One region of the Cellulomonas sp. T2.31MG-18 genome, then DNA from elsewhere that is predicted to be linked to it. Evidence: predicted binding sites of a transcription regulator. Region 1 holds the regulator's gene; the other holds the start of a gene.

Region 1 (15,333 bases):
GACCCATCAGGCGCTCGCTGCCCACCGGCTCGTCGAACGACTGCATCTGCACCAGCAGCTCGTTGACCACGCCGCCGGTGCCCTCGCTGATGATCGCGTGGCGAACGGCGCCGCCGACGCCAGGCAGCGTGCCGGACTGCTCCGTCGCCACCGACCCGAACAGGCCACCCCGGCGCATCGCGATCGCGTCGATCTCCTCGATGAACCCGATCGCGCCGCCCTCGGTGCGAGCCGCCTTGCGCAGCGCCCGGAAGTACGAGCGGATCTTGCGCGCCGTGGCGCCGTAGTACATCGACTGGAAGCTGGTCGCCGAGACGAACAGGAACGGCACGCCGGCCTCGGCGGCCATCGCCTTGGCCGTCATCGTCTTGCCTGTTCCCGGAGGGCCCTCGAACAGCAGCCCGCGCCGCGGCGTGCCGCCCATCTGGTCGGCGAACCGCCGGTGCGTCCAGAACAGGTCGAGGGACCGGCGCACGTCCTCGATGATCGGGTCGATTCCGATCACGTCGTCCAGCGTCACGTCCACCTGCTCAGGGCGGTAGACGACGTGCGGCGAGCGGCTGGCGCCCACCTGCGTGCCGACCAGCATGAGGATCAGCGCGACGAAGAACAGCACCGGCACCATCACCAGCGGGTCGAGGTGCGGCAGCGGCGGCAGCACCGGGGCGCCGGCCAGCGACCGGAGCACCACCCACAGCTCCACGGCGGCCAGTGCGACGGTCAGCCGGAGCAGGCGCCGGCGCCGCATCCGCTCTCGGTCCAGCGCGACGTCGTGCAGTGCGGGCCGACCGGGCACCGGTACGGGCACGGCCTCGGAGGCGGTCACGGGCACGGTCACGGGCAGGGTCTCGGACACGGTGGGCCCTTTCCTCGAGCCGCACCTCGATGGGCGTGCGACGACGACGGGGTGGCGAACCACCATGGTCGAACCGGTCCAGGAATCCGACAACTCGGACAAGACCTGCGGTGAGCTCGAGCGAAGGCTCCGACCGCCACGAGTGCCGGCGCGCAGACGCACCCCTCACCGGACGCGTGCGGCAGCGGCGTGCCCCGGGCGCGGGGCCGCCCCCCTTTTCGTGCTGTACGCCTGGTGCACGTACATCAGGCGTACAGCCGACAGGGAGCATCCGACTCGTGCGGTACGCGTGGCGTCGCTCGGCACGGCTCTGAGCTGCCAGCGCCGGCGCCCTCGCCGTGCCGGCGGGGCGAGATCAGCTGTTGCCGGAGACCTCGACCGTGACGACCGTGCTTCCGGGCGCCGGGGCCCCGAACGTTCCAGCGCTCCCCGTGCCCTCCAGGTGGTCCGAAGCGGCGACTCGCACGTTGACCTGCAGCGTCGAGCCTGTGAGGGTCGTGAGGGTCGACGCGTCGTGCAGCCCGTAGCGCTGCCCGTAGGCGGCGCGCCAGGCCGCGAGGGCGGCCTCCGGCGGGACGTCGACCTGGTAAGCGACGAGGACGTGGGCCGAGGCGTTGTCTATGCCGAACTGCGACTGGCGGGTCTGACGTCCGAGCTCGACGGCGGGGATCGGCGCGACGAGGACCGGCTCCTTCTGCAGCTGCGCCAGCCGGGGCGAGGGCCCGGTGACGCTCAGGCTGATCACGAACGCGAGCACGGCGAGCAGCATCAGCAACATGACCGGGAGCGCCCAGCGGACTCTGCGGTGAAGCCCTCGCTGCACCTGGCGGAGCTCGTCGGCGAGATCCTCGTCGCGTGGTTCGGGAGAGGCGGGCACGGTCGAGCCCTCCTCGCGTCGCACCGGTTGCGCGGACCGTACTGCGCCGCACCGGCTTCCCGGGTGGGAACGCGGGTCGTTCACCCGGCTGCCGCCCGGCGGCGCCTCCGGGCTAGCTGCGGCGGGTGGAGCTGGGGCCGGCGAGGAGCTGGCGCGGGACCCAGCGGGGGGTGCGGCGGGGCTCGGCCTCCGTGGTGAACGGGGGGCGGCGGTCGGCGACCACGTTGCCCGTGGGGTCGGCGGTGAAGATGCGGCGGCCCGGGTTCAGCAGGGTGCGGAGGAACTCGACCTGCCGGCGCGAGGCCTCCAGCTCCTCCTCGAGCTCGAGGATGCGCTTGATGCCGGCCAGGTTGACGCCCTCGTCGTGCGAGAGCCGCTGCACCTCGCGCAGCATCGTGATGTCCCGGCGGGAGTAGCGGCGGCCGCGGCCGGTGGTGCGGCCCGGCTGGACCAGGCCCAGGCGGTCGTACTGGCGCAGGGTCTGGGGGTGCATGCCGGCCAGCCGCGCCGCGACGGAGATCACGAACACCTTGGCGTCGTCGTCCACACCCCTCACCTCCTCACGTCCCCGCCCGCGTCCGGGCCTACGTTCGCGCCTGAGCCATCAGGTCGGCCCGCACGTCCTGGTCCGCCGTCGCCTTGGCGAAGGCCTCGACGGCCTCCTTCGCGGCACCGGACAGCCGTTGTGGCACCGCCACCTGCACGGTGACCAGCAGGTCGCCGGTCGCCTTGGCGGTGTGGATGCCCTTGCCCTTGACGCGCAGGGTGCGGCCCGACGGCGTCCCGGCGGGCACCTTGACCCGGACGGTGGAGCCGTCGAGCGTCGGCACCTCGACCGTCGCGCCCAGCGCCGCCTCGTCGAACGAGACCGGCACGGTTACGCGAAGGTTGTCACCCTCCGCGGAGAACACCGGGTGCGGCGTCACCGAGACGGTGATGACCAGGTCGCCCGGCTCGGCGCCGCGCTCCCCCGGTCGGCCCTTGCCGCGCAGCCGGATCTTCTGACCGTCGCGGACGCCGGCCGGGATGCGGGCGGTGACCGTGCGGCCCTCGACGGACAGCGACACCGTCGAGCCCTCGGCTGCCGTGCGGAACGGCAGCGTGGTGGTAGCCGTCAGGTCGATGCCCGGCTGCGGCCCGCGCTGCTGGGTGAACCCACCACCGCCGCCGCCGAAGAGCCCGCCGAGGATGTCCTCGAAACCGCCACCACCGCCGGTGGAGTAGCGGACGCGGGTGCCGCCCTGACCGCCGGCGCCGAACATGCCGCCGAACAGATCCTCGAACCCGGCGGCGCCGCCACGGGCACCGCCGGGCGCGGTGAACCGGGCACCGCCGGCCATCGCGCGCAGCTGGTCGTACTGCTGACGCTGCTCGGTGTCCGAGAGGACGGCGTACGCCTCGCCGATGTCCTTGAACTTGGCCTCTGCGGTGGCGTCCCCCGGGTTGTGGTCCGGGTGCAGCTGCCGCGCGAGCTTGCGGTAGGCCTTCTTGATGGTCGCGGCGTCGGCGTCCTTGGGGACACCGAGCACGGCGTAGAAGTCCTTCTCGAGCCAGTCCTGGCCGGTCACGGTGCCTCCCTCCTCGTCGTCGTCGCGCGTGCGTGACTGCCGGTGCGCAGCAGGATTGTCAGGCCTCCGGGTCCACCACGGCCACGCGCGCCGCGCGCAGCACCCGGTCGGCCGTGCGGTAGCCCGGCTGGAGCACCATCTGCACGGTGGGCTCGGAGACCTCGGCCGAGTGCGCGTGCATCAGCGCCTCGTGGACGTTCGGGTCGAACGTCTCGCCGGCCTCGCCGTACCGCTCGATGCCGAACCGCTGCAGGGTCGACTCCAGCTTCTCGGCGATCGAGGCGAACGGGCCGGTGAGGTCGCCGTGCTGGCGGGCCAGCTCGACGTCGTCCAGCACGGGGATCAGCGCCTCGGCGAGGGCCGCGACCCCCTGCCCGTGGGCGGCCAGCACCTCGGCCTTGGACCGCTTGACGTACGCCGAGTAGCGCTGGTCCAGGTTGTAGTAGTCGGCCTGGGTGCGCTGCAGCTCGTCGAGCCGCTCGGCGGCCAGCCGCTCCGCCTCCTCGAGGGTCTCGGCGGCCAGCTGGTGGTCCGCGTCGGCGACCGCCTGGGCGGCGGCGTCGAGCACGGCCTCGTCGGGCGTCTTGCCCGTGTCGGCGGACGCGCCGGGCTGGCGCACCTCGAACGTCTCCGGGTCGATCCGGCGCTTGTCGGTGAACCGGGGGGCGCCCTCGTCGGGGCCGGGCGTGCCCGACCCCGACGAGGTGCCGTCAGCAGGAGCCATCACTTGGTGGTGTCCTCGTCGTCGACGATCTCGGCGTCCACCACGTCCTCGTCGGAGGCCGCGGAACCGGTCGAGCCTGCGCCCGCACCGGCACCCGCGCCCGCCGAGCCGGACTCGGCAGCGCCCTGGTTGGCGTAGACCGCCTCACCGATCTTCTGGCCGGCGGCCAGCAGCGCGGAGTGCGCCGTCTTCACGGCGTCGAGGTCGGAGCCCTCGAGCGCGGTACGGACGTCCGCGATCGACTTCTCGACCTCGGACTTCACGTCGTCGGACAGCTTGTCCGCGTTGTCCTTGAGCAGCTTCTCCGTGGAGTAGGCGAGCTGCTCGGCGGAGTTGCGGGTCTCGGCCTCCTCGCGGCGCTTCTTGTCCTCGGCGGCGTGCGCCTCGGCGTCCTTCACCATGCGGTCGATGTCCTCCTTGGGGAGGGCCGAGCCGCCGGTGATCGTCATCGACTGCTCCTTGCCCGTGCCGCGGTCCTTGGCGGACACGTGCACGATGCCGTTCGCGTCGATGTCGAAGGTCACCTCGATCTGCGGGATGCCGCGCGGGGCCGGCGCGATGCCGGTCAGCTCGAAGGTGCCCAGCGGCTTGTTGTCCCGGGCGAACTCGCGCTCGCCCTGGAACACCTGGATCAGCACCGACGGCTGGTTGTCCTCCGCCGTGGAGAAGATCTCCGACCGCTTGGTGGGGATGGCCGTGTTCCGCTCGATCAGCTTGGTCATCACCCCGCCCTTGGTCTCGATGCCGAGGGACAGCGGGGTGACGTCGATCAGCAGGACGTCCTTGCGGTCGCCCTTGATCACACCGGCCTGCAGCGCGGCGCCGACGGCCACGACCTCGTCCGGGTTGACGCCCTTGTTGGGCTCCTTGCCGCCGGTCAGCTCGGTGACCACCTCGGTGACCGCGGGCATGCGGGTCGAGCCGCCGACCAGCACCACGTGGTCGATGTCGCCCACCTTGATGCCGGCGTCGCGGATGACGTCGTTGAACGGCTTGCGGGTGCGGTCCAGCAGGTCCTGCGTCATCTGCTGGAACTGCGCGCGGGTCAGCTTGGTGTCCAGGTGCACCGGGCCGTTCTCGCTCATCGAGAGGTACTGCAGCGAGATGTTGGTGCTGGTCGCGGACGACAGCTCCTTCTTGGCCTGCTCGGAGGCCTCGCGGAGGCGCTGCAGCGCGATCTTGTCCTTGGACAGGTCGACGCCGGTGGTGTTCTTCACCTCGGTGACCAGGTGCTGCACGATCCGGTTGTCCCAGTCGTCACCACCGAGGTGGTTGTCGCCGGAGGTCGCGCGGACCTCGATCGTCGAGAAGCCGTCGTCGTCCTTGCCGACCTCCAGCAGGGACACGTCGAACGTGCCACCGCCCAGGTCGAACACGAGGATCAGCTCGTCCTCCTTGCCGCGCTCGAGGCCGTAGGCCAGGGCGGCCGCGGTGGGCTCGTTGATGATGCGCAGGACGTTGAGGCCGGCGATGGTGCCGGCGTCCTTGGTGGCCTGGCGCTGGGCGTCGTTGAAGTACGCGGGGACGGTGATGACCGCGTCGGTCACCGGCTCGCCCAGGTACGCCTCGGCGTCGCGCTTGAGCTTGCCCAGGATGCGGGCGCTGATCTCCTGCGGCGTGTACTTCTTGTCGTCGATCGCCACGCTCCAGTCGGTGCCCATGTGGCGCTTGACGGAGGTGATGGTGCGGTCGACGTTGGTGACGGCCTGGCGCTTGGCGATCTCGCCCACCAGCACCTCACCGGTCTTGGAGAACGCCACGACGGACGGCGTCGTGCGCGACCCCTCCGCGTTGGCGATGACCGTGGGCTCGCCGCCTTCCAGCGTCGCGACCACCGAGTTGGTGGTGCCGAGGTCGATGCCGACTGCTCGTGCCATGTCTGTGTGCCTTCCTTGCCGTGCCGGATGCTGCCGGGATGCCGTGATGGAGCCGAAGTCTTGAGTCGAACCGGCTCAAGTCTGCGGCGGCCGCTCCCGTCGTGCAAGCTCGGCCGGGCGGACTTGAGTCTGATGGGCTCAACTCTCGACGAGCCTGCTGTGTTCCCGGTCGGACGGAACGGATCAGTCCCGGCGGTACTCCTCGTCGCTCACGTGCTCGAGCCACGTGACGACCTGCCCGTCGCCGTCGGCCTCCTGGATCGCGACGTGCGCCATGAACCGGTCCGGCGTCGCCCCGTGCCAGTGCTCCTCGCCCGGCTCGACGTACACCACGTCGCCCGGCCGGATCTCCTGCACCTGGCCGTCGCGGGTGCCGACGTAGCCGATGCCGTCGGTGACGTAGAGCGTCTGACCCTTGGGGTGGCGGTGCCAGGCGGTCCGCGCGCCCGGCGCGAACCGGACGTGCGTCGCCCCGACGGCGGACTGCTCGTCGGGGTTGCGGATCCCCTCCATGAAGACGGTGCCGGTGAACCAGTCGGCGGGGCCGGGGGCGGTCGCGCCGCCGCTTCGGGTGAACCTCATGCGTCTCGTCCTTCCGTGTCGCGGGTCGTCAGACGGTGCGGTCGTCAGGCGGTGAGGTCGTCAGACAGTGCGTCGTCAGACGGTGAGAAGCACCTTGATCGCGCGCCGCTCGTCCATCGCGCGGTACCCCTCGGCCGCCTCCTCGATCGGCAGCGTGAGGTCGAACACCGCGCCCGGGTCGATGCTGCGGTCCCAGATGAGCTGGATCAGCTCGGGCAGGAACCGGCGCACCGGCGCCGGGCCGCCGTGCAGGTGCACGCCGGACCTGAACAGCTCCTGGCCCGGCAGCGACACGTCGTGGGACACCCCGACGTAGCCGACGTGGCCGCCGGCCCTGGTCGCGCGGATCGCCTGCATCATCGACTCCTGGGTGCCGACCGCCTCGATCGTGGAGTGCGCACCGAGGCCGCCCGTGAGCTCGTTGATCCGCGCCACACCGGCGTCGCCGCGCTCCTCGACGATGTCGGTGGCGCCGAACCGCCGGGCCAGCGCCTGCCGGTCGGCGTGCCGGGACATCGCGATGATGCGCTCGGCCCCCAGCTGCCTGGCGGCCAGCACCCCGAGCAGGCCGACGGCCCCGTCACCGACCACGGCCACGGTCTTGCCCGGCCCGACCTCGGCAGCGACCGCCGCGAACCAGCCGGTGCCGAGCACATCCGACGCGGCGAGCAGCGAGGGGATCAGCTCAGGCGCCGGCTGGCCCGGGGTGGCGACCAGGGTGCCGTCCGCGTTCGGGATCCGCGCGTAGTCGGCCTGCGCGCCTGGCACGGCACCCGGACCGCGGTGCACGCAGTACGTCTGGTAGCCGGACCTGCAGATCTCGCAGGTGTTGTCCGAGGAGAAGAACGAGCCGACGACGAAGTCCCCGACCTTGACGTCGGTGACGGCGGAGCCCACCTCCTCCACCGTGCCGACGTACTCGTGGCCCATCGCCTGGTGGTCCACCTTGTCGATGCCGCGGTAGGGCCACAGGTCCGACCCGCAGATGCAGGTGGCCGCGAGCTTGATGATCGCGTCGGTCGGCTCGACGATCGTCGGCCGCTCCGTCTCGTCGACCCGGACGTCGCCGGGGGCGTACATGACGACAGCGCGCATGCTGATGAAGCCTCTCTCTCGGGTGCTCTTCGGTGCCGCGTCAGACCGTGAGCGTGTCGCCGGCACCGAGGCGGCGGTACTCCGCGACCCCTCCGGTGACCTGCGGGATCACGCGGTCGACGAGGCCGAGGCCGGCGTCGCTGAGGATCGCGTCGTGGATCGGCACGGCGACGCGCGGCGCGACGGCCTGCAGGTAGTCGGCGGCCTCGCTGAGCTTCATCCACGGTGCGCTCACCGGCAGCAGCAGCACCTCGACGTGCACGCCGGCGGGCGGCGGGGTGAACGAGTCGCCCGGGTGCAGCACGACGCCGTCGATCAGGTACGCCGCGTTGGCGACCACCGGGATGGACGGGTGGATCACCGCGTGCCGGTTGCCCACGGCCTCGACCGCGAACCCCGCCGCGGTGAACGTATCGCCCTCGGTGACGGCGTGCAGGCGGTCGGCCGGTGCACCGGCGGCGACCAGCTGGTCCACCACCACGCCGGGGGCCCACACCTGCAGGTCGGGTGCGGCCGCGAGCGCCGCCGTCAGCCTGTCCGGCACCACGTGGTCGACGTGCTCGTGGGTGACCAGCACCGCGCCGGCGCCGTCGAGCGCAGCGGGGTCGCTGAACGCACCCGGGTCGAGGACCAGCACGTGGCCGTCCTTCTCGAGGCGGATGCAGGCGTGGCCGTGCTTGCTGATGGTGGTGGACATCGCTCTCCCCTTCATTGCGCCCTGTGGTGTGCGCCGCCGGCCATTGTCGGTCGGTCGCGGCGCAGCTGCAGCGGAGGGTGCGGCAGCCGTCAGTCAGGCCGGATGACGACGAGCGGCCCCTCCTCCGCCGTCGGCACCTCGAAACCGTCGAGGTAGGCGCGCGGTAGACGTCGCGGGACGCGCGGGACCAGAACGACGTGTCGACGACGACGTCCCGGCCCTCCCCGACCAGGCGGACCAGCCGGTCCTGGAGCACCGCGTGGACCTGGGCGGCGGCCGCCGCGGGCAACGGGTGCTCCCGGTGGCCCAGCCGCCAGGCCTCCTCGTCGAACGAGAGGCGCACGTAGCCCGACTCCTCGAGCCTGCGGGCGTGCGTCGTCTTGCCGGAGCCGGCCGGCCCGCACGTCAGCACCACCCCCACCCGCCCACCGGACGCCTGTGCTCCGGTGTGCATGCGATCCCCTCCCGATGCCATGGCCACACTCTCGCGCGCCGACCCGGTCCAGGGCGGCCCGCGGCCCGCCCAGCTGACTGTCGACCGGCGCCGCCCTCCGGCCGGAGGTCCGACAAGGCTAGGTTTGGCACTCCTTCCTTGCCGACGTACTGTTGACAACATGTCGACACGTTGTCGACATGTTGTCCGCTCGTCCCCGTCGTCAAGGAGCCCGATGTTCCTCGCTCTGCGCGCACTGGCCTTCCAACGCAGCCGCTTCCTCCTGGTCGGCCTGGTGATCGGGCTGCTCGCGCTGCTCACCGTGATGCTGTCCGGTCTGTCCAGCGGCCTGGTGAACGACGGCGTCTCCGGGCTGAAGAACCTGCCGGCGACCGCCATGGCGTTCTCGGCCGGCACCAAGACGGACAACGCGTTCTCGCAGTCGGTGGTCGACGAGAAGCAGCGCGCTGCGTGGGCGGGCCGGCCGCACGTCGCCGACGCGCAGCTGCTGGGCGTGTCCATCGTCAACACGCGCAAGGCCGACGCCACGCCGGTGGACCTGACGTTGTTCGGCGTCGCACCCGACTCGTTCCTGGCGCCGACGGTGGACGGCCGGCCCGCGCTGACCCAGCCCGGTGACGTGGTCCTCTCGGCCACTGCCCGCAAGACGGGCGTCCGCGCCGGGGACGTGCTGACCCTGGACCGCGTGGGGACCACGCTGCGGGTGGTCGGGTTCACCGCGCAGCAGGACACCTTCGGGCACGTGGACGTCGGCTACCTGCCGCTGCGGACGTGGCAGTACATCGCCTCGGGCCGGTCGGCGGCGGGCGCCCCGACGGCCGATGCGATCGCGGCGGATGCGCTGGACACGGCCAGCGTGGTCGCGCTGCGCAGCGACACCGGGTCCACGCTGGCCACGTCAGGCATCGACGTCGCAGCCGGCGACCAGGCGGCCGACACCACCACCCGCTCGCTGCAGGCGACCTTCGCCAGCTCCCCCGGCTACACCGCCGAGACGACGACCATCAGCATGATCACCGCCTTCCTCTACGTGATCGCCGCCCTGGTGATCGGGGCGTTCTTCACCGTGTGGACGGTGCAGCGGCAGCACGAGCTGGCGGTGCTGCGCGCCGTCGGCGCCCCCACCGGGTTCCTGCTGCGCGACGGGCTGACGCAGGCCGCCGCGCTGCTGGTGACGTTCACCGCCGTCGGTGCCGGCATCGGGCTGGGCCTCGGCGCCCTGATCCCGGACGGCGTGCCGTTCGCCCTGGAGGCCGCGCCCGTCGCCGGAGCGGCCGTGCTGATGATCACCCTCGGGCTGGTCGGCGCCGGACTGGCCGTGCTCCGCATCGCCCGGATCGACCCCCTCACCGCGCTCGGAGGCCAGCGATGACCACGTCCACCGTCCCCACCCCGGCGGCCGGCGCCGCCGACACGTCCCGCACCGGCCTGGTGATGTCCGGCGTCAGCCTCGAGCTCGGCGACGGCGACCGGATCGTGCGCGCGCTGGACTCCGTCGACCTCGTCGTGCGGCCGGGCGAGCTGGTCGCCGTCGTCGGCCCGTCCGGCGCCGGCAAGTCGAGCCTGCTGGCCGTCGCCGGCGCGCTGACCAGCCCGACGTCCGGCACCGCCACCGTGCACGGCCACGACCTCGCCTCGCTGAGCGCGCGACGCCGGGCCCGCTTCCGCCTCGAGGAGATCGGGTTCGTGTTCCAGTCCGGCAACCTGGTGCCGGCCCTGACGGTCGCCGACCAGCTGCGCCTGGTGCATCACCTGCGCGGGCGGCGCGACGCCTTCGACGTGACGCGCGCGCTGGACCAGGTCCGGATGGCGCACAAGGCGGACCGCCGCCCGCACGAGCTGTCCGGCGGCGAGCGTCAGCGCGTCGGCATCGCCCGAGCGCTGGCCACCCACCCGTCGCTGCTGCTGGTCGACGAGCCGACCTCAGCCCTGGACCGGGCCCGGAGCCAGGACGTGGTGGCGCTGCTGCGCGAGCGGACCGAGCGCGCGTCCGTCGCGACCGTGATGGTCACCCACGACCACGACGTGCTGCACCACTGCCACCGTGTGCTGAGCATGGAGGACGGGCGGCTGCTGGCGGTGTGACGCCCGCGGGGCAGGGCGCGCTCGCGCAGCCTAGCGCGCTCGCGCAGCCTGGCGCGTCCGCGCAGCCTGGCGCGTCCGCGCACACCGCTTGCCAGCTGCGCGCTGGTCAGCTCACCTCGAGGCCGTCGCCCGTCCAGCGAAGGCTGCGTAGATCCGCGACCTCCGCATCGGCCCGCAGGTCACCGAGCTCCCGGTCGCCCACGCGCACCACGTGCCGCACCCGCGCCGCCCGGGCGGCGCGGATACCCGCCGGCGAGTCCTCGAGGACGACGCACTCGTCCGCCGGCACGCCGAGCAGGGCGGCCGCGGCGAGGTAGCCCTCGGGATGCGGCTTGCCGTGGGTGACGTCGGCGCTGGTCACCAGCACCTGAGGCACGGGCAGCCCGGCGGCGACCAGGCGGGCGCGGGCCAGCACGGGCGACCCGGAGGTGACGGTGGCCCACCGGTCGGCCGGGATCGACGCCAGCAGCGCCGCGGCGCCGGGGATCACCGTGACGTCGTCCGCGTCCTCCAGCTCGAGGGCGTCGATCAGGGCCAGCGCTGCCTCGCGGCCGGCCGGCTCGACGAACTCGGCCACCGTGTCGGCCGCCCGCCGCCCGTGCACCGTCGCGAGCACCACGTCGGGCTCCAGGCCCAGGCGCTGCGCCCAGCGGGTCCACGAGCGGACCACCACCGGGTCCGAGTCGACCAGCACCCCGTCGCAGTCGAACAGCACGGCCGTGCAGGTCAGGACGGTGGTCATCGGTGGGCACTCCTTCGAGGTGGGCCCGGCAGTCGGGCGGGTACGCGGACGGACAGGGCGGGCGACGAGCGCACGACGGAGACGCACCCGGTCACAGCACGCCGCGGGCCGTGAAGATCCGGAACGCCGCGAAGCCCGGCAGGATCGGGAGCCAGAACGTCGCCAGCCGGTAGAGCACCACGGCGGCCAGCGCCGAACCGGAGGGCACCCCGACGCCGGTCAGCGCGGCGAGCAGCACCGCCTCGACCGCGCCGACACCACCCGGTGTGGGCGCCGCCGTCGCCACCGCGCCGGCGGTCAGCGACACCAGCGCCACCGTGACGAACGGCGTGTGCACGCCGAACGCCCGCACCGACAGGTACAGGCACACGGCGTACCCGCCCGGCACCAGCGCCACGCCCGCCACCAGGGCGGCGAGCTTGCCCGGGTCGGACAGCAGCGGACGCATCGCGCCGGCGGACGCCCGCACGGCCGGCGCCACCCGCTCGCGCAGCAGTCGACGGACGTTGGGCACGGCGGCCGCGATGCCCAGCACGGCCAGGGTGCCGCCGACGGCCGCCGCGATCACCAACGGGGAGGGCAGCCGGGACAGCTCACCGGTCAGCGCGCGCGCTGAGCCCGCCCACACCGCCGCGGTCACCAGCAGCAGCACGTGCGCGGTCAGCACGGCCGCCTCCTTGGCGGCGCTGGCGGACGCGGCGACGGGTGTCGGGAAACCGCGCTTCTGCAGGTAGCGGATGTTCAGCCCGACCTGCCCGACTCCGGGCGGTGCGAACGTGGCGACGAATGAGGCCGACAGCGCGACGCCGACGGACTCACCGAGCGGCACCCGCCCCGGCGTGCCGCCGGCGAGGCCCAGCGCGGCGCCGAGGTAGGTCAGCGCGGAGGCGGCGAGCACCGCCGGGAGCCACCGCCAGTCGGCGGTGCGGACCGTGTCCACCAGCTGGGGCAGGTCGGCCAGCTGCGGCGCCAGCGCGTACACCGCGACGGCCAGGGTCGCGCCCAGCAGCAGCGTCCGGGGCCGGAACCGCTGCACGTTCTCGAACGCCGGCCGAGCCACGCCGAGGTCGTCGCTCAGGGCGCTGACCAGGGACGACCGTGCGTCCGGGTGCCCCTTGAGCGCCGCGCGGGCCGCTGCCGACAAGGCGTCGGGCACCATCCGGCCGAGCGCCGGCGTCAGCCGGTCGGCACCGAGCACCCGGTGCGCGGCGGCGACGGCCCGCTCGGCGCCCACCACCACCGAGGTGGTGAGCAGCAGCTCGGCGACGTCTCCCGCCAGCACACCCGGGGCAGCCGCCGGCTCGGACGGGCCGAGGTCGACGACGGCCACGCCCCCGTCCTCCGTCAGCAGGAAGTGGTCGAGCGTCAGCTCCCGGACGGCGACGGCGCAGTCCTGCAGGGCGGCGAGCTGCCGCCACGCCGCGTCGAGCACGTCGTCGGTCAGCCGCTCGGCCGGGAGCTCGTCGAACCGGGTGCCCACCAGGTGCTCCGTCGCGAGCAGCCCCTCGCCCTCGCGGCCCACCGCGAGCGCCAGCACCGTCGGCACCCGCACGCCGCGGCTGCCGGCCACCAGGGCTGAGGTCGCCTCGTTGGCCACCACCCGCACCGGCGAGCCGAACGGCGAGTCGTCGCCGACGCCCCGCAGCCGCAGCCGCCGCAGGCCCCGCCGCACTGCGTCCAGCCGCCACAGCTGCTCGTCCACCACCCGCACGTCCACGGGGACGTCCACTGCCGCGGCGGCCCCCGGGACGGCGACGACGTCGTCCGTCCGGCCCGCGACCACCACGGGGACGGGCCCGGTGTCCGCGTCGCTGCCGCGTCGGTGCCGGACGGCGACCGGTGCCACGGCTGTGGCGGCGTACCGGCCCGCCGCCGCCGCGAGCGACCGGACGTCCCGCACCGCCAGGCCCGACCCGGCGAGCGCCAGCCGCACGCCCTCGCCGGTCAGCCGGTGCGCGGACCGCCCCAGCCCCACCAGCACCAGGGCACCCATGCCGCCGCCCGCGCCGATCGCCAGCAGTACGTCCACCACGTCGACGGTGCCGACGGCCCGCAGCAGGGCGAGCAGCACCAGCAGCACGCGGAGCACCCGCACCCACCGCGGCGCCACCGCCGACTGCGCCACGGTGACCACCGCGGCGAGCACGACGATGTCCCACGACCGCACGCCACCGCCCACGCCGGCCGTCAGGTGCTGCGTCCACGAGACCACCACGGGCACACGCCCCAGCGCGGCGAACGCCACCACGCCGAGCGCACCGCCGACCAGCACGCGCAGCAGCAGCCCGAACCGCCTGCTGACCAGGGCCCACACGGGACCGGCCAGGGCCAGCACGCCGTAAGCGCCGAGTGCGAGCGTCTGCAGCACCGTGACCAGGGACGACGGCACGCCGGCCAACGCATCGCGCAGGTCGGTCGCCGCCGCGGTGGCCGTGCGGTCGGCGAACCGGGCACCCACCACGGCCCCGACGATCACCAGCCCGAAGCTGAGGGTCATCCGCACGTCGGTCGGCGCTGCACGGACGGTGACGTCGCGGTACTCACGCTCCGGCTGCGCGCGGCCGCTCACTCACCCTCCCGCCGTCGTCCCCCCGCCGCCTGCCGACGGCCCCCGCATCATCACAGCACGCGAGCCAGTGAGGTCAGGACCTGCAGCGGGTCGTCGCCGACCGGGACCAGCACGGCGCTGGTCGCCCCGGCGTCCGCGAGCGCTGTGAGCCGTCCGCGCACCTCGTCGGGGGTGCCGGCGAGGGCCAGCTGTCGCACCCACTCGGCGGGCAGCCGTTCGACGAACTCGGTCCGGTCGGCGCAGGACGCGCGCAGGGCGACGAGCTCGTCGCGGAACGGCAGCGGCTCCAGGTGCGGCGCCGCGTCGGGCTCACCGACCCACTGCAGCGAGGGCCGGACGGCGGCGAGAGCGGTGGCCGCGTCGTCGTCCACCGCCGCGACGTTGTACGTGACCAGCCGGTGCCTGCCGGGGGCGGCGATCTGCTCCAGGGCCGTGCGGACGTACTCCGGGGTGGACGGCTCGGCCAGGATCGTGCCGTCCGCCACCCGGCCCGAGACCGCCAGCGAGCGCGGTCCGCGCACGCCGAGCAGCACGTCCGGGACCACGGCGGGGACCGCGACCGGCTCCAGCGCGATGTCGCTCAGGTGCACCGACCGCGCATCGGGGGCCGACGTCACCTGCTCGCCGCGCAGCAGCGCCCGCACGGCGCTGACGTGCTCGCCGAGCAGCGTCAGCGGGGACGAGGGCCAGGCGCCGACCGCACGCATCCACGCCGGCATGCCGTGGCCGATGCCGATGGAGACGCGCCCCGGGAACAGCTGCGCCAGGGTGGCCGCCTCCATCGCGGCGAAGGCGGCGTTGCGCGCACCCGCCGGCAGGATGCCGACACCCACGTGGATGCGCTCGGTGGCCGCGAGCACGGCACCGGCCTGAGCGACACCGCCACGGAACCCGAGGTCCTCCACCACCCACAGCTCGTCGAACCCGAGCTCGTCCGCGCGGCGCGCGAACGGGATGACGTCCGCGGCGCGCAGGTCGCGGCGCAGCATGACGCCGGTGGGCAGGGGGCGGGTCATCGGGGCTCCTCGTCGAGCGGCGTGCGGGATCGGTCGTGCGGGTTCACGTGTGCGGCCAGCAGGCCTGCGGGCGGTCGCGCCGGCCGGCGCCCCGAGCCTACGGACGGCGTCCGACATGCGTGCGTGGTTCGGTCTGCCGAGGGCAGATCTGCCCCGGGCAGCATCCGGTTCCCCCGGCCAGCGGCGCGGCG
Region 2 (15,333 bases), on a different contig from region 1:
GGACGTGCTGCTGGGCCACCGCTCCCCCGAGGGCCGGCTGACCGAGACGATCCCGCACCGGCTGGTGGACACCCCGGCGTTCGGCAGCTTCCCCGGTGAGGGAGGGCACGTCCGGTACGGCGAGGGCGTGCTGGTGGGCTACCGCTGGTACGACGCGCGTGACCTGGAGGTGGCCTACCCCTTCGGGCACGGGCTGACGTACACGACGTTCGCGTACGACGAGGTCGCGGCCCAGGTGCACGGCGAGGGTGCGGCCGCCACCGTGGACGTCAGCGTCCGGGTGACCAACACCGGCACGCGGGACGGTGCCGAGGTGGTCCAGGTGTACGTGGGCGACCCGGAGGCGTCCGTGCAGCGGCCCGTGCGTGAGCTGCGGGCGTTCCGCAAGGTCTGGCTGGCGCCCGGCGAGTCGCAGGTGGTGAGCCTGACGCTGACGGCGCGCGACCTGTCCTACTGGCACCCCGACCTGCGCCGGTGGGTGGTGGAGGGCGGCACGTTCGTCGTCGAGGTCGGCGCCTCGTCGCGGGACCTGCGCGGTTCCGTGGAGGTCGAGGTGGTCGGCGAGCCGATCTGGCCGCCGCTGACCGCCATGTCCACTGTCGCGGAGTGGTTGGCGGACCCCGCCGGCGGTCCCGCGCTGCGGGCGGTGCTCGCGGCCGGCGGGGTCACCGAGCTGGCCGCCCACTGGTCGGCGGAGCTGGCGCAGGTGCCGCTGCGGGTAGCCGTCGACTTCGGCATGGCGGCGGGCTTCGGTCCCGACGAGGTCAACGCCCTGGTCCGCGACGTGACGGCGGCGGTGCCCGCCTCCTAGCGCCAGGCGGGCGGCAGGTCAGCCTGCGGGGTCGGCGTCAGCCGGCGAGGTAGACCGTGAGGCCTTCGACGACGAGCGCATGGTCGTCCTGCTGCGGCAGCCCCGACACGGCGACGACGCCGACCAGCTGCCCGTCGACGCGCAGCGGGAAGCAGCCGCCGTGGGCCTTGTAGGTCTCGTCCAGACCGGACGACTCCTCGAACGTCGTGCCGTCGACGCGGTAGCGGGTGCCCACCGCGAACGACGAGTGGCCGTAGTGGCGCACCACCTTCGCCTTGGCGCCGATCCACCAGTCGTTGGTGGTGGACGAGCCGGGGAACGCCCGCTGGAACACGGTGTGCGGCCCGTCCGGGGTGTCCACCTCGACCCGCACCACCACCGGCAGCTGCCGCTGCTCGGCCAGCACCGCGACGGTGGCGCCGATCCGCGCGGCGTCGTCGTACGTCAGGTGCGGCAGCACCAGGCGCTGCTCCTGCGCCTCGAGCTCGGCCAGCAGCGCGGGGTCGGAGAACTTGACGGGGGTCGCCTGGGCGGCGGACTGGGCGGCGTCGTCGGTCACGCCGCGACGGTACCCCGAACGGCATGGCCTCCGGCCGGCCGGATGGGCACCTCGCGGTTCAGAGCCGGCCGTCCGTGGGTACGGACTCCTCAGCGGACGGCGGCGACCGCGACCCGCAGGTCCGCGACCAGGCCGTCCAGCGCGGCAGCCCGCTCGGCGCTCCCGCGCACGCGCAGCACCGACGACGGGTGCACGGTGACCAGCGTCCGCAGCGGCGCGTCGGGCGGCTCGAGCAGCCGGCCACGCAACGACGTCACGGACTCGTCCCGGCCGAGCACCGCCTGCGTGGCGGTGCCGCCGAGCGCGACGACCACCCGCGGCTCGACCGCGGCCAGCTCGGCGGTCAGCCACGGCAGGCACGCCCGGATGTGGCCCACCGCGGGTGTCTTGTGGATGCGCCGTGGACCGCGCTCCTCGAACCGGAAGTGCTTCACCGCATTGGTCAGGTACACCTCCGAGCGCGAGGTCCCGGCCGCCTCCAGCGCCTCGTCGAGCAGCCGTCCGGCGGGGCCGACGAAGGGCGCGCCCTCGCGGTCCTCCTTGTCCCCCGGCTGCTCGCCGACCAGCACCAGGGGCGCGGCCGGGTCACCGGAGGAGAACACCACCTGCGTGGCCGGTGCCCACAGCTCGCAGCCGCGGCAGCCCGGCGCCGCGGCGCGCAGCGCGGAGACGTCGCCCTCGGGCGGCACCCACTGCTGCGCGCCGGGTCGCTCCGGCTGCCGGGTCACCCGGTCAGCATCGCCGCCGTCAGGCCAGCACGCTCGGTGAGCCGGTGGTCACCGACAGGGTGCCGGCGTCGTCGCGGTCGACCACCACCGTGTCGCCGTCGTGCACCTGGCCGGCGAGCAGCGACCGGGCCAGCCGGTCCCCGATCTCCTTCTGCACCAGCCGGCGCAGCGGCCGGGCACCGTAGGCGGGGTCGTACCCCTCGAGCGCCAGCCACTCGCGGGCGGCGGGGGTGACGTCGAGCGTCAGCCGGCGGTCGGCCAGCCGACGGGCCAGCGCGGCGACCTGCAGCTCGACGATCTGCCCGATCTCGTCGATCGACAGGGCGTCGAACAGCACGATGTCGTCCAGCCGGTTGAGGAACTCCGGCTTGAACGCCGAGCGCACCGCCGTCATCACACCCTCGCGCCGGGCGTCGTCGGACAGCATCGGGTCCGCGAGGAACTGGGAACCGAGGTTCGACGTCAGCACCAGGATCACGTTGCGGAAGTCGACCGTGCGGCCCTGGCCGTCGGTCAGCCGACCGTCGTCCAGCACCTGCAGCAGGATGTCGAACACCTCGGGGTGCGCCTTCTCCACCTCGTCGAGCAGCACCACCGCGTAGGGACGGCGCCGCACCGCCTCGGTCAGCTGGCCGCCCTCCTCGTAGCCGACGTACCCGGGAGGGGCACCGACCAGGCGGGCGACCGAGTGCTTCTCGGAGTACTCGCTCATGTCGATGCGGACCATGGCGCGCTCGTCGTCGAACAGGAAGTCCGCGAGCGCCTTGGCCAGCTCCGTCTTGCCGACGCCGGTGGGGCCCAGGAACAGGAACGAGCCGGTGGGGCGGTCGGGGTCGGAGATGCCGGCGCGGGCCCGACGGACGGCGTCGGAGACGGTGGCGACGGCCTTCTTCTGGCCGATCAGCCGCTCGCCGAGCACCTCCTCCATGCGCAGCAGCTTGGCGGTCTCCCCCTCCAGCAGCCGGCCGGCGGGGATGCCGGTCCAGGCGGCCACCACCTCGGCGACCTCGTCGGGACCGACCTTCTCGGCGATCATCGGGGTGCTGCCGGCGAGGTCCTCGTCGACACCCTCCTCCGACGACTCGGCGGCGGCGATCTCCTTCTCCACCGCCGGGATCTCGCCGTACATCAGGCGGCCGGCGGTGGCCAGGTCACCCTCGCGCTGCGCGCGCTCGGAGTCGGCACGCAGCTGGTCCAGGCGGGCGCGCAGGTCGCCGACCCGGTTGTGACCGGCCTTCTCCTTCTCCCACCGGGCGGTCAGCGACGCGAGCTCCTCGCGGCGGTCGGCCAGGTCGGCGCGCAGCTTGTCGAGGCGGTCGCGGGAGGCGGGGTCGTCGGCCTCCGAGAGGACGACCTCCTCCATCTCCAGGCGGGTGACGGCGCGCTGCAGCGCGTCGATCTCGATGGGGCTGGAGTCGAGCTCCATCCGCAGCCGGCTCGCCGCCTCGTCCACCAGGTCGATCGCCTTGTCGGGCAGCTGGCGCCCGGAGATGTACCGGTCGGACAGCGTGGCGGCGGCGACAAGGGCGGCGTCGGAGATGGTCACCTTGTGGTGCGCCTCGTACCGCTCCTTGAGGCCGCGCAGGATCGCGATGGTGTCCTCGACCGACGGCTCGCCGACGAACACCTGCTGGAAGCGGCGCTCGAGGGCCGGGTCCTTCTCGATGCGCTCGCGGTACTCGTCGAGCGTCGTCGCGCCCACCAGGCGCAGCTCCCCGCGGGCCAGCATCGGCTTGAGCATGTTGCCGGCGTCCATCGCGCCCTCGCCGCCGGCGCCCGCGCCGACCACGGTGTGCAGCTCGTCGATGAACGTGACGATCTCGCCCTCGGCACCGGTGATCTCGGCGAGCACCGCCTTGAGCCGCTCCTCGAACTCGCCGCGGTACTTGGCGCCGGCGACCATGGACGCGAGGTCCAGGGAGACGAGGCGCTTGCCGCGCAGCGACTCCGGCACGTCACCGGCGACGATGCGCTGGGCGAGACCCTCGACGACCGCTGTCTTGCCGACGCCCGGCTCGCCGATCAGTACCGGGTTGTTCTTGGTGCGGCGGGACAGCACCTGGATCACGCGGCGGATCTCGGCGTCGCGACCGATCACCGGGTCGAGCTTGCCGTCGCGCGCCTGCTGCGTCAGGTCGACGCCGTACTGCTCGAGGGCCTTGAACGTGCCCTCCGGGTTCGGAGTGGTGACGCGGGCGTTGCCGCGGACGGTCGGCAGGGCCGCGACCAGGGCGTCGCGGGAGGCACCGACGGCCGTGAGCGCCTCGGCGATCCCGGACTGCCCGGTAGCGAGGCCGATCAGCAGGTGCTCGGTGGACACGTAGTCGTCCCCGAGGGCGCGGGCCTCCTTCTCGGCGGCGTCCAGCGCGGTCACCGTCTGGCGGGAGGCCGACGGCTGGGACACCGAGGCGCCGCTGCTGGCGGGCAGCTTGACCAGCATCGCGCGGACCTGGCGGCCGAGCGTCGCACGGTCGGCGCCGACGGCGTCGAGCAGGCCGTTGGCCACGCCGCCCTCCTGCTCGAGGAGTGCCGACAGGACGTGCGCCGGCTCGAGCTGCGGGTTGCCCGCGGCGGTCGCGTGCTGGATGGCGGCGCCGAGCGCCTCCTGTGCCTTGGTGGTGAACTTCGCGTCCACGGATGCGCCTCCCTGGGCGTTGCCGGATGTCGTCTGCTGCTGCCTTGGGCAACGGAGCCGAAGTTGAGTGTATTCCGCTCAACTCTGTGCGCCAGTGGCCGCCGATGTTCGCCCGGCGATCACCGGCGCGTCGCCGAGCGTCCATGAACCGGGTCTAGCGTCGAGGGCGACGACAACGACGAAAGGGCGACGATGACCCTCACTCTGACGCTCGTGCGACACGGGCAGACCCACTTCAACGCACGCCGGCTGCTGCAGGGCAGCTGCGACTCCCCGCTCACCCGCGTCGGCCGCGAGGGGGTGCGCACCACGGCCCGCCACCTCGCGGACGTCCCGTTCCTCGCGGCGTACTCCTCGCCGTCGGGACGCGCGGTGTCGACCGCCGTGGAGATCCTGCGGCACCACCCGGACCTGCGGCTGCGCACCGACGCGGACCTGCGCGAGTACGACTTCGGCACCTTCGAGCGGCACCCCGAGCGGGACCTCGAGGCGGTGCTGCCGTGGACCGAGCTGGTCCCGCAGGTGCTCGACGGCACGCACCCCGGCCTGCCGAAGGGCGAGCACGCCGCCGACTTCATGGCGCGCACCCGCCGGGCCTTCTCGCTGATCGCCGACCGGCACCCGGACGGGGACGTGCTGGTGGTCGGGCACGGGCTGGCGCTGGGCGCGTGGCTGTCGACCATCCACCCCGAGGGACTCGTGGCGCTGCCGAACGCGTCGGTGTCCCAGGTCGAGGTGCACCCCGACGGCTCGACCCGCGTGCTGAGCATCGGGCTGGACGTCGCCGGCCAGGGCATGGTGGCCGCGCGGCCGGTACCGGCCCGGGAGGATGCGCTGCCGCAGGCGGTGTAGCAGGATCCGGCGCATGGCGGACGACGAGGTCAGCGACGTTCTCGGCGTGCCCTGGGTGGCCCGCACGCTGCAGCTGCGACCCGACGGCGTCACCGCGCGCACCGGCATCCCGCCGGTGGCCACGCTGGTGCACCGGGACGAGCCGCCGCGACGCCGCGCGGTGCTGTACGTGCACGGGTTCGTCGACTACTTCTTCCACCCCCACGTCGCCGCGGCGCTCGCCGAGCACGGGTACGACCTGTACGCCCTGGACCTGCGGGACTACGGCCGTTCCATCCGCCCCGGCCGTCCGCCGGACGACGTCACCGACCTGGGCCTGTACTCGGAGGAGATCGACACCGCCGTCCGGCTGCTGCGCCCCCGGTACGAGCGGCTGGTGCTGCTGGGCCACTCGACAGGCGGGCTGATCGCGGCGCTCTGGGCGGACGCGCGTCGCGGGCTCGGGCTGATCGACGCCCTCGTGCTGAACAGCCCGTGGCTGGACCTGCGCGGCAGCTGGGCGCAGCAGCACCTGCTGACGCCGGTGCTCGACGTCGTCGGCCGCGTCGCGCCGACGGCCGTGGTCGCCCGTCTGGACCCGGAGTACGGCAAGGCCCTGCACTCCGCCACGGGCGGAGAGTGGGACTACGACCTGGCGTGGAAGAACTCGGACTTCCCGGTCACGGCCGGCTTCATCCGCACCGTCCGCCGGGGGCACGCCCGGGTGGCGCGCGGCCTGCACGTCGACGTGCCGGTGCTGGTGCTCCGCTCCGACCGCAGCGGGCCGAACAAGGGCTGGCACGACGAGCTGGTGACCACGGACTCGGTGCTCGACGTCGAGCAGATCGCCGCTCGCGCCCCGCTGCTCGGCGACGACGTCACCCTCGTGACCGTCCCGGGCGGCGCGCACGACCTCGCGCTGTCCCCCGCGCCGGCCCGTGAGCAGTACCTGCGCGAGGTGACCGACTTCCTCGCGGCGCGGCTGCCCGACGCGACGCCCCCGGCTCCCGCTACGGCAGCAGGGACGGCTCGTCCGGCTCCGACAGCGACAGCACCGCCCCCACCACCGCCGGCCGCTGCCTGAGCGACGCCTCGAGCCGCGCGAGCGCGTGCGACGCCTGCTCCTCCGGCTCGTCGCCCACCAGGTCCACGGCGCCGACGACGAGCACCTGCCCGGCGCCCATCACCTCGAGGCGCAGCGAGGTGACCCGCGCCACCTCGGGCCGTTCGAGCAGCGCCTGCAGCACCATGCGGTGCACCTGCGGGTCCGCCGTCTCGCCCACCAGGAAGTCCCGGTTGCGCTCGATCAGCACCACGGCGACGACGCCCAGCAGGAGCCCGATCAGGATCGAGCCGACCGCGTCCGGCACCACCGACCCGGTCAGCTGGTGCCCCAGGATGCCGGCCGCCGCGATCACGATGCCGACCAGCGCCGCGGAGTCTTCGAAGAACACCGCCCGCACCGTCGGGTCGGAGGTGCGCAGCACGTGCTCGCGCAGCGTCCGCTGCCGTTTCGCGGCCTGCCCGCGCAGCTGCCGCCAGGCCTGCGCGAACGAGGCGCCCTCGAGCACGAACGAGATGGCCAGCACGACGTAGGCGACCGTGAACGAGGCGGCCGGTTCCGGGTGCATCAGCTCCTGCACGCCGTGGGTCACCGAGACACCGGCCCCGACGGCGAACAGGCCGATCGCGGCGAACAGCGACCACACGTACACCTCGCGGCCGTAGCCGAGCGGATGCGTGGCGTCCGGTGGCCGGTCCGCCTTGCGGTGCGCGATCAGCAGGAACACCTCGTTGCCCGTGTCCGCCCACGAGTGCGCGGCCTCGGCGAGCATCGACGCCGCTCCCGTGACCACCGCGGCGACCGACTTGGCCAGCGCGATGAGCAGGTTGGCCCCCAGCGCCACGATCACGGTGGTCAGGGACTCGCCGCCGGCGCGGGACTCGCGGGCCACCTCGTGCGTCATGCCCCCTGGTTAGCACAGCCTCTCCGGTGTCGCGCGTGCGGCGGCGGTGATGTGATGGCGGCATGACGACGCAGCAGGTGCCCTGGTCACCCGGTACCGCGTGCTGGGCGGACATCACCGTGCCGGACCTCGACCGGGCGATCGGCTTCTACGGTCCCCTCCTCGGCTGGCGGTTCGAGACGGGCGGTCCGGAGACCGGCGGGTACACCCAGGCCTTCGTCGGCGACCGCCAGGTGGTCGGCCTGACCGAGCCGATGGGCGAGGACCCGGCTCCACCGGCGGCGTGGTGCGTCTACCTGGCGACGGACGACCTGGCGACGACCGTGCAGCGCGCCGAGCAGCTCGGCGGCCGCACCCTGCTGGGGCCGATCGACGTGATGGGCTTCGGGTCCATGGCCCTGCTGACCGACCCGACCGAGGCCGTGGTGGGGCTGTGGTCGGGTGGCTCGCACATCGGCTGGGAGGTGGTCGACGAGCCGGGCGCGGTGGTGTGGACGGAGCACATGTCCCACGACCAGGCCCGCGCCCTCGCGTTCTACGACGGGCTGTTCGGGTACGACGTGACGGACCTGTCCGCACCCGACTTCGACTACGCGTCCGTCGCGGTGGACGGCGAGACGGTGCGCAGCGGGATCGGCGGCTACGGCCCCGGTGCGGGCGCGCAGGTGCCGGCCGCGTGGACGGTGTACTTCCAGGTGCGGGTGGCCGACGACGCGGCGGCCCGCGTCACGGAGCTCGGCGGCACGGTGGTCAGCCCGCCGGAGGACACGCCGTACGGCCGGATGGTGCTGGTCAAGGGTCCGTTCGGCGAGGTGTTCGCGCTGATGGAGCCGCCGGCCGAGCAGCCGCCGACGGGCACGCCTCCCGCCTGAGCCCTCCGCCTGAACCCCCCGCCTGGCCGCCGGGTAGCCTGCGGCCGTGACCGGCGCCTCCCCCGACGACTTCCACCACGTCGCGGCAGGCCCGCACGAGCCGCTGCGCACGTTCCACCCGCGGCGGGCGGCGCTCGGCCGCGACCGGGCCGACGCGCTGAACCGGTTGTGGCCGCGCTACGGCTTCTCGGTGCACGACGAGGCGCTCGGCCGCGGCCCCCGCACGCCGGACGGTCTGCTCGACACCGACGCCCTGTTCGGCCGGCACGCCCCGCTGGTGCTCGAGATCGGCCCGGGCATGGGCGAGGCCACGGTCGAGACCGCGGCCGACGACCCGGCGCGGGACTACCTCGCGGTGGAGGCGCACCTGCCCGGCGTCGCCAACCTGCTGTCCCTCGTCGAGCGCGCCGGCCTGACCAACGTCCGGGTGGGCCACGGCGACGCCCTGCAGCTGGTGCGCGAGTCGATCGCCCCGAGCAGCCTCGCGGCGGTGCACGCCTTCTTCCCCGACCCGTGGCCCAAGGCCCGTCATCACAAGCGCCGGCTGATCCAGCCGGACCACGTCGCTCTGCTGCGCGAGCACCTGGTCATCGGCGGCATCCTGCACACCGCCACCGACTGGGCGGACTACGCCGAGCAGATGCGCGAGGTGCTCTCCACGGACCCGTGCCTGGCGGACGCCTCCGCCGACCCCCAGGCAGCACGACGCCGCACGACGAAGTTCGAGCGGCTGGCCCTGGCCCAGGGCCGGACCGCCGTCGACCTCGTCGTGCGGCGCGTGTGCTGAGGTGCCCGCGAGGGCCTAGAACGAGTGCACCGGCTGCGTGTGCCAGATGCGGTCGATGTAGTCCTGCATCGACCGGTCGGACGAGAAGAACCCGCTGCGCGCCACGTTGAGGATCGCCGAGCGGGTCCACGCCTCGGTGTCCGCGTAGTGCTCGTCGACCCGCGCCTGCGCCTGCAGGTACCCGTCGAAGTCCGCGAGCGCCATGAACGGGTCCTGGTGCAGCAGGTTGTCCACCACCGCGGCGAACATCCCGGGGTTGCCGTTGCCGAACGTGCCGCTGGCGATCAGGTCGATCGCCGCCTTCAGCCGCGGGCTCGACTCGTAGAACGACATCGGGTCGTAGCCCTGCGCCACCAGCTTCTCCACCTCGGGCTCGAGCATCCCGAACAGGAAGAAGTTGTCGTCGCCCACCAGCCGGCGGATCTCGACGTTGGCGCCGTCGTCCGTGCCGATCGTCAGCGCACCGTTCAGCGCGAACTTCATGTTGCCGGTGCCGGACGCCTCCTTGCCGGCGAGCGAGATCTGCTCCGACAGGTCGGCGGCGGGGATCAGCGTCTCGGCGAGCGTCACGTTGTAGTTGGCGGGGAACGCCACCGTCAGGGCGCCCTTCACGCGGGGGTCCGCGTTGATCGTCGAGCCCACGTGGTTGATCAGGCCGATGATCTTCTTCGCCATCTTGTAGCCCGGTGCCGCCTTGGCGCCGAACGCGAACACCCGCGGGGGGATCGACGTCGGGTCCAGCTCACCGGACAGGATCCGCTCGTACAGCGACACGATGTGCAGCACCTTGAGGGTCTGCCGCTTGTACTCGTGCAGCCGCTTGACCATCACGTCGAGCATCGCGCCCTCGGGCAGCACGACACCGTCGCGCTCCGCCAGGACGGCCGCCAGCCGGGCCTTGTTGTCGGCCTTCACCGCACGGAACCGCTCACGGAACTCCTGGTCGTCGGCCAGCGGCTCCAGGCCGGACAGCATCTCCAGGTCGGTGACCCAGCCCGGGCCGATCGCCTCGGTGATCAGCTGGGACAGGCCGGGGTTGGCCAGCCGGACGAACCGGCGGGGCGTGACGCCGTTGGTCACGTTGGTGAACTTGTCCGGCCAGTACTCGGAGAAGTCCGGCAGCACCTTGTCGCGCAGGAGCTGGCTGTGCAGCTCGGCGACGCCGTTCACCTTGCAGCCCGCGACGGTGGCCAGGTACGCCATCCGGACGGCCCGTACGGGCTGCTCCTGGATGATCGACATGCGGCGCACGTGCTCCTCGTCGTCCGGGTACGCCGTGCGCACCTCGGCCAGGAACTCGTCGTTGATTCGGTAGATGATCTCGAGGTGCCGGGGCAGCAGCCGGCCCAGCAGCTCCGTGGGCCACACCTCGAGGGCCTCGGGCAGCAGCGTGTGACAGGTGTAGGCGAAGCACTTCTGGGTCAGCGCCCAGGCCTCGTCCCAGTCCCAGCCCTTCTCGTCGACCAGGATGCGCATCAGCTCGGGGACCGCGATCACCGGGTGGGTGTCGTTGAGCTGGAAGATGATCCGCTCGTCCAGCTGGTGCAGGTCGAAGTCCTCGGGCAGCACCTCGTCGATGAAGTCGCGCAGCGAGCACGCGACGAAGAAGTACTGCTGCTGCAGCCGCAGCTCCTTGCCCTGCGGGGTGGAGTCCTCCGGGTACAGCACCTTGGAGATGTTCTCGGCGAACGTCTGGCTGCGCACCGCCTCCGGGTACCGGCCGGCGTTGAACAGCTCGAGGTCGAACGCGTTGCTGGCGGTGGCGCTCCACAGGCGCAGCGTGTTGACCCGGCCGTTGTGGTAGCCGGGGACCATGTAGTTGAAGGGCACGCCCTCGACGCCCCACGCCGGCACCCACCGGGTGCGCGGCCGGCCGGCCTCGTCGACGTACTGCTCGGTGTGCCCGCCGAACTGCACCTGCACCGAGTGCTCGGGGTGCGGGAACTCCCACGGCGATCCCAGGCTCAGCCAGCTGTCCGGCTGCTCCACCTGCCAGCCCTCGACGAAGGTCTGCTTGAAGATGCCGTACTCGTACCGGATGCCGTAGCCGATGCACGGCACGCTCATGGTGGCGAGGGAGTCGACGAAGCAGGCGGCGAGCCGGCCGAGGCCGCCGTTGCCGAGGCCGGGCTCGACCTCCTGCTCGGCGATCAGGTCGAGGTCGAGGCCGAGGTTCGCCATCGACTCGCGCGCGATGTCCTCGAGGTCGGTCGCCAGGAGCGCGTTCTCCAGCTGCCGGCCCAGCAGGTACTCGGCGGACAGGTAGGCCACCGACTTCGCCTGCGCGCGGCGCTGACGCGTCAGGGTGTCGAGCCACCGGGCCATCAGGTAGTGCCGGACCGCTCGCGCCAGTGCGAGGTACTGGTCGTTGACGGAGGCCCGCGACAGGGTCACGCCCTGCCCGAAGTTGAGCTCGCGGAGGAACTCACGCGTGAACTTCTCGACGGTGTGCTCGGGAAGGATCACCGGGGTCGAGGAGAGAGGTTGGTTCTCGGTCACCGGCACACGCTAGCGGGTGCAACGACTTGCAGGGAATTTCGCAAGGTGGAATCTGGACGGATGTTCAGACGACGCTCGCGAGCGGGCCGCCGCCGAGTCTCAGGACGCACTCCCGGGCGATCGCCATGCCGGCCGCGGCAGCCCCGACAGGGTCGTCCGCGCGCAGCCAGGTGGTGAGGAAACCGGCGCAGAACGCGTCCCCCGCACCGGTCGTGTCGACCGCGTGCACGCGCTGCGCGGGCAGCGCGACGGGCTCCTCGCCACGGCGCGCGACGACCGCCCCGTCGGCGTCGAGCGTCACCACCACCGTGTCGTAGTGCGCGCACAGCCGGCGCGCGGCCTCCACCGGGTCGGCCGTGCCGGCCAGCAGCGCGGCCTCGTCGCGGTTGGGGAAGACGAGCGACGCCCCGGCCGTCCAGGCGAGGAACTGCTCCGGGCCGACGTCCCGCAGGAACGCCACCGAGCTCGGGTCGACGGACACCGGCACCCCGGCGGCCCGGGCACCGGCCATCAGGTCGAGGGCGGTGCCGCGGGCCGGCTCCTCGAACAGCGTGTAGCCGCTCAGGTGCAGCAGCGCGGCACTGTCCAGCACGTCCGGCGGGACGTCGTCGGGCGTCAGCGCGACGTTGGCACCGCGGTCGGTCAGCATCGTCCTGCCGCCGTCCGCGTCGACGATTACCACGATCGTGCCCGTCTCCCGCTCGGGGTCGGCGGCCAGGTGCGGGTCGATGCCCAGGCTCGCGAGGCGGCCCGCGTGCAGGTCGTGGTCGAGCGCGCCGACGCGGCCGACGAACGACACGGCATCGCCCAGGCTGGCCAGCCAGCTGGCCAGGTTGGCCGCGCTGCCGCCCGGGCGGCGGACGATCTGCGCGCGCGTGTCGGTGTCCGGGGCCACCGGGCCGAGGGGGCGCACCAGCACGTCGTTGATGACGTCGCCGACGACGACCACGCGCGGTCGTACCGTCGCCGCGGGCCCGTCGTCCGTCGTCGCGCGGGCGGCGTCCGGCTCGGCCACGGTGCTCAGCCCTGCCGGCGCGCGGCCCAGGCCGTCGCGATCTGCCCGCCGAGCCGGATGTTGTTCACCACGATGTCGAGGTTCACCTCGAGGCTCGCGCCGTGCGTGTGCGCCTGGAAGTAGTCGAGCAGGAAGGGGGTGACGGCCTTGCCGGTGATGCCGCGGCTGTCCACCAGCGCCAGCGCCTCCTCCAGCACGGAGTCGTGCACCGTCGGGTCCAGCTGCTGGTCCGCCGGGATCGGGTTGGCGACCAGCACGGCCTGGCTCTGGCCCAGCGCGTCGCGGGCGGCCATCACGCCGGCGATCTCGTGGGCCGAGTCGACCTTCCAGTCGATCTCGAAGCCGGAGTCCGACAGGTAGAAGCCGGGGTAACGGGTGGTGCGGTAGCCGAGCAGGGTCACGCCGAGGCTGTCCAGCCGCTCGAGGGTCGCGTGGATGTCGAGGATCGACTTGGCGCCGGCCGAGACGACGGTGATCGGCACGCGGGACAGCATCGTCAGGTCCGCCGACTCGTCGAACGACTGCGCGGCACCCCGGTGCACGCCGCCCAGCCCGCCGGTGGAGAACACCCGGATGCCGGCCAGGTTGGCCAGCACGGCGGTCGCCGCCACCGTCGTGCCGCCGGTGACGCCCTTGACCATCGCCACCGACAGGTCCCGGCTGGAGACCTTCTCCACGGTCTCGTCCTCGGCGATGCGGTGCAGCGCGGCGTCGTCCAGGCCCACGTGCGGCACGCCGTCGACCAGGGCGATCGTCGCCGGCGTGACGCCCGCCTCCGTCAACGTCGCCTCGAAGCTGCGGGCCGCCTCGAAGTTCCGGGGGCGCGGCAGGCCGTGGCTGATGATCGTCGACTCGAGCGCGACGACGGGACGTCCGTCGGCCAGCGCCGCGGCGACGGCGTCGGACAGGACCACGGGGCTGCTGCTCACTTCTGGACTCCTTGCCGGGACGTGGTCCGCGCGGGTGCGCGCGGATCCGGCCCCAGGATGCCCCTGTCCGGGCTACCGGCGTGACAGCCCCGGTTCTAGCGTGGTGACCAGCGGCAACCCTCGCAGCGGCATGCGCACGGGCCGCGCGCGGGGCCGGAGCGGGACGGACCGCGGTCCCGGGTGGAGGGCGACGATGACACGGCGGGCGAGCTTCTACTGGAGGTTCTTCGGAAGACCGGTCGGCCGCCTGGGGAGAGTCGGAACGCGCCTCATGGTGCGGATCAACCGGAACAACTACGCCCGGATGGCGGCAGCGCTGGGGCTACGCCCGGACGACGACCTGCTCGACGTCGGCTGCGGCTCGGCGATGCTGCTCGCGGAGCACGCGAAGCGCGCGCGCCACGTCGCCGGCCTGGACGCCTCCGACCTGCAGCTGGACGTGGCGCGGCAGCGCCTGGCCGACCACCTGGCGGCGGGCACCGCCGAGCTGGTGAAGGGCGATGCGGCGGCGCTGCCGTGGGCGGACGGCCGGTTCAGCGTGGTGACGTCGATGTTCTGCCTGAAGTTCGTGCCGGATCCGCTGAAGGCGCTCGAGGAGATGTTCCGGGTGCTGCGTCCGGGCGGTCGCGCCGTGGTGGCGCTCTGCGACCAGCTGCGGGACGAGAAGGCGTCCGGCACCGTGAACGCCTGGGGCCAGTGGGGATGGAACGCGTCGGACGCGCGGCTGCTGATGGAGAAGGCGGGGTTCGCCGAGGTCACGTCGTCGGTGATCGGCAGCCCCGCGTCGCAGCTGGTGCAGGGCGTGCGGGTGGTGTAGCCGTAGGGCGCCGGCCGCAGCCTGGCGGCCGACAGCCGCGTGTCCATCAGCCAGCCGAGGAACATCAGCGGGATGGTCAGCAGCCAGGGATCTTCACGGCGGACCGGAACAGCGCCATCCCCTTCCACGTCGTTACCGCCGTGGTGCACGTAGCCAGCACGGAGTCGCGTGACCGCAGGATCCGGTGTCCCTCCGACTCCCGGATGCTGCGGTCACGCGTGCGAGTGGACGCGGCCTACTGCTGCTGGGCCTTCTTCACGGCGCGCGCCGTGCGCCACAGCTCCGCACCGATCGCCACGACGAGGAAGAACGGCAGCACCCACGTGAATAGGGAACGGTAGATGAACCAGGAGGCGTAACCGCCGGCGGCCAGGGCCAGCAGCACCTGAATCAGCATCCGACGCCAGTTCACGTGACGCAGCACCTGCGAAGCAGTCAGCACGAGACAGCCCTCCATCGCATTTGCAGAGCGAACGTCGCCGCTGAAGGATAGTACGGCATGGTTATGACGACACACTGACCGTTGGCAGCAGCGTTTGAGAACGTCTGGTGGATCGACGTCGCCATTCCTCCAATTGCCGTCAAGCAGAACGCCGTTCCCAGGCCGCCTGAAACCACCTCGCAGATCACGGTGCTGAGCATCATGTAAGGGGTCTGCTGGGCAGCGGCGCGCACCTCGTCCCTGCTGTAGTGGTAGTAGACGGCCCACCCGAACGTGACGCTCGGGTCAGCAACGACGGGGTACGCGGTGTCGGCTGTGGTGTGGACCGTCTGCACGAGCGCCCCGTTCACGATGGAGTACGACGTCGGCACCGCTCGGCCCTTCGCGTCGAACGCCCACGGCTCGGCGACACGACCGAGCGTCGCCGTGGTCGTACCGACG

The links. The regulator HspR, encoded in region 1, represses chaperone genes until heat shock. The targets are predictions, from matches to a motif close to AAGTTGAGTCNNNNNGACTCAACTT.
Region 2: clpB (ATP-dependent chaperone ClpB) is a predicted target of HspR. The motif match lies at 4,794-4,818, and genes of this name have one in related genera.

What each region holds. Positions count from the first base shown of each region.
Region 1 covers NZ_CAXWGW010000002.1:7,279-22,611, reverse strand. The annotation lists gene ACFQTY_RS07955 (AAA family ATPase) at 1-856, opposite strand, end outside; gene ACFQTY_RS07950 (hypothetical protein) at 1,212-1,634, opposite strand; gene ACFQTY_RS07945 (heat shock protein transcriptional repressor HspR) at 1,846-2,280, opposite strand; gene ACFQTY_RS07940 (DnaJ C-terminal domain-containing protein) at 2,318-3,301, opposite strand; gene ACFQTY_RS07935 (nucleotide exchange factor GrpE) at 3,360-4,025, opposite strand; gene dnaK (molecular chaperone DnaK) at 4,025-5,902, opposite strand; gene ACFQTY_RS07925 (cupin domain-containing protein) at 6,086-6,484, opposite strand; gene ACFQTY_RS07920 (zinc-dependent alcohol dehydrogenase family protein) at 6,560-7,579, opposite strand; gene ACFQTY_RS07915 (MBL fold metallo-hydrolase) at 7,620-8,276, opposite strand; partial or broken gene ACFQTY_RS07910 (AAA family ATPase) at 8,446-8,730, opposite strand; gene ACFQTY_RS07905 (ABC transporter permease) at 8,945-10,102, shown strand; gene ACFQTY_RS07900 (ABC transporter ATP-binding protein) at 10,099-10,815, shown strand; gene ACFQTY_RS07895 (HAD-IA family hydrolase) at 10,922-11,557, opposite strand; gene ACFQTY_RS07890 (YbhN family protein) at 11,649-14,126, opposite strand; gene ACFQTY_RS07885 (LLM class flavin-dependent oxidoreductase) at 14,177-15,142, opposite strand.
Region 2 covers NZ_CAXWGW010000001.1:508,154-523,486, reverse strand. The annotation lists gene ACFQTY_RS02400 (glycoside hydrolase family 3 C-terminal domain-containing protein) at 1-811, shown strand, start outside; gene ACFQTY_RS02395 (heme-degrading domain-containing protein) at 849-1,370, opposite strand; gene ACFQTY_RS02390 (UdgX family uracil-DNA binding protein) at 1,460-2,098, opposite strand; gene clpB (ATP-dependent chaperone ClpB) at 2,118-4,733, opposite strand; gene ACFQTY_RS02380 (histidine phosphatase family protein) at 4,947-5,585, shown strand; gene ACFQTY_RS02375 (alpha/beta hydrolase) at 5,599-6,648, shown strand; gene ACFQTY_RS02370 (cation diffusion facilitator family transporter) at 6,575-7,531, opposite strand; gene ACFQTY_RS02365 (VOC family protein) at 7,594-8,403, shown strand; gene trmB (tRNA (guanosine(46)-N7)-methyltransferase TrmB) at 8,450-9,190, shown strand; gene ACFQTY_RS02355 (glycogen/starch/alpha-glucan phosphorylase) at 9,206-11,689, opposite strand; gene ACFQTY_RS02350 (carbohydrate kinase family protein) at 11,754-12,704, opposite strand; gene ACFQTY_RS02345 (pseudouridine-5'-phosphate glycosidase) at 12,710-13,633, opposite strand; gene ACFQTY_RS02340 (class I SAM-dependent methyltransferase) at 13,905-14,450, shown strand; gene ACFQTY_RS02335 (hypothetical protein) at 14,686-14,892, opposite strand; gene ACFQTY_RS02330 (hypothetical protein) at 14,886-15,333, opposite strand, start outside.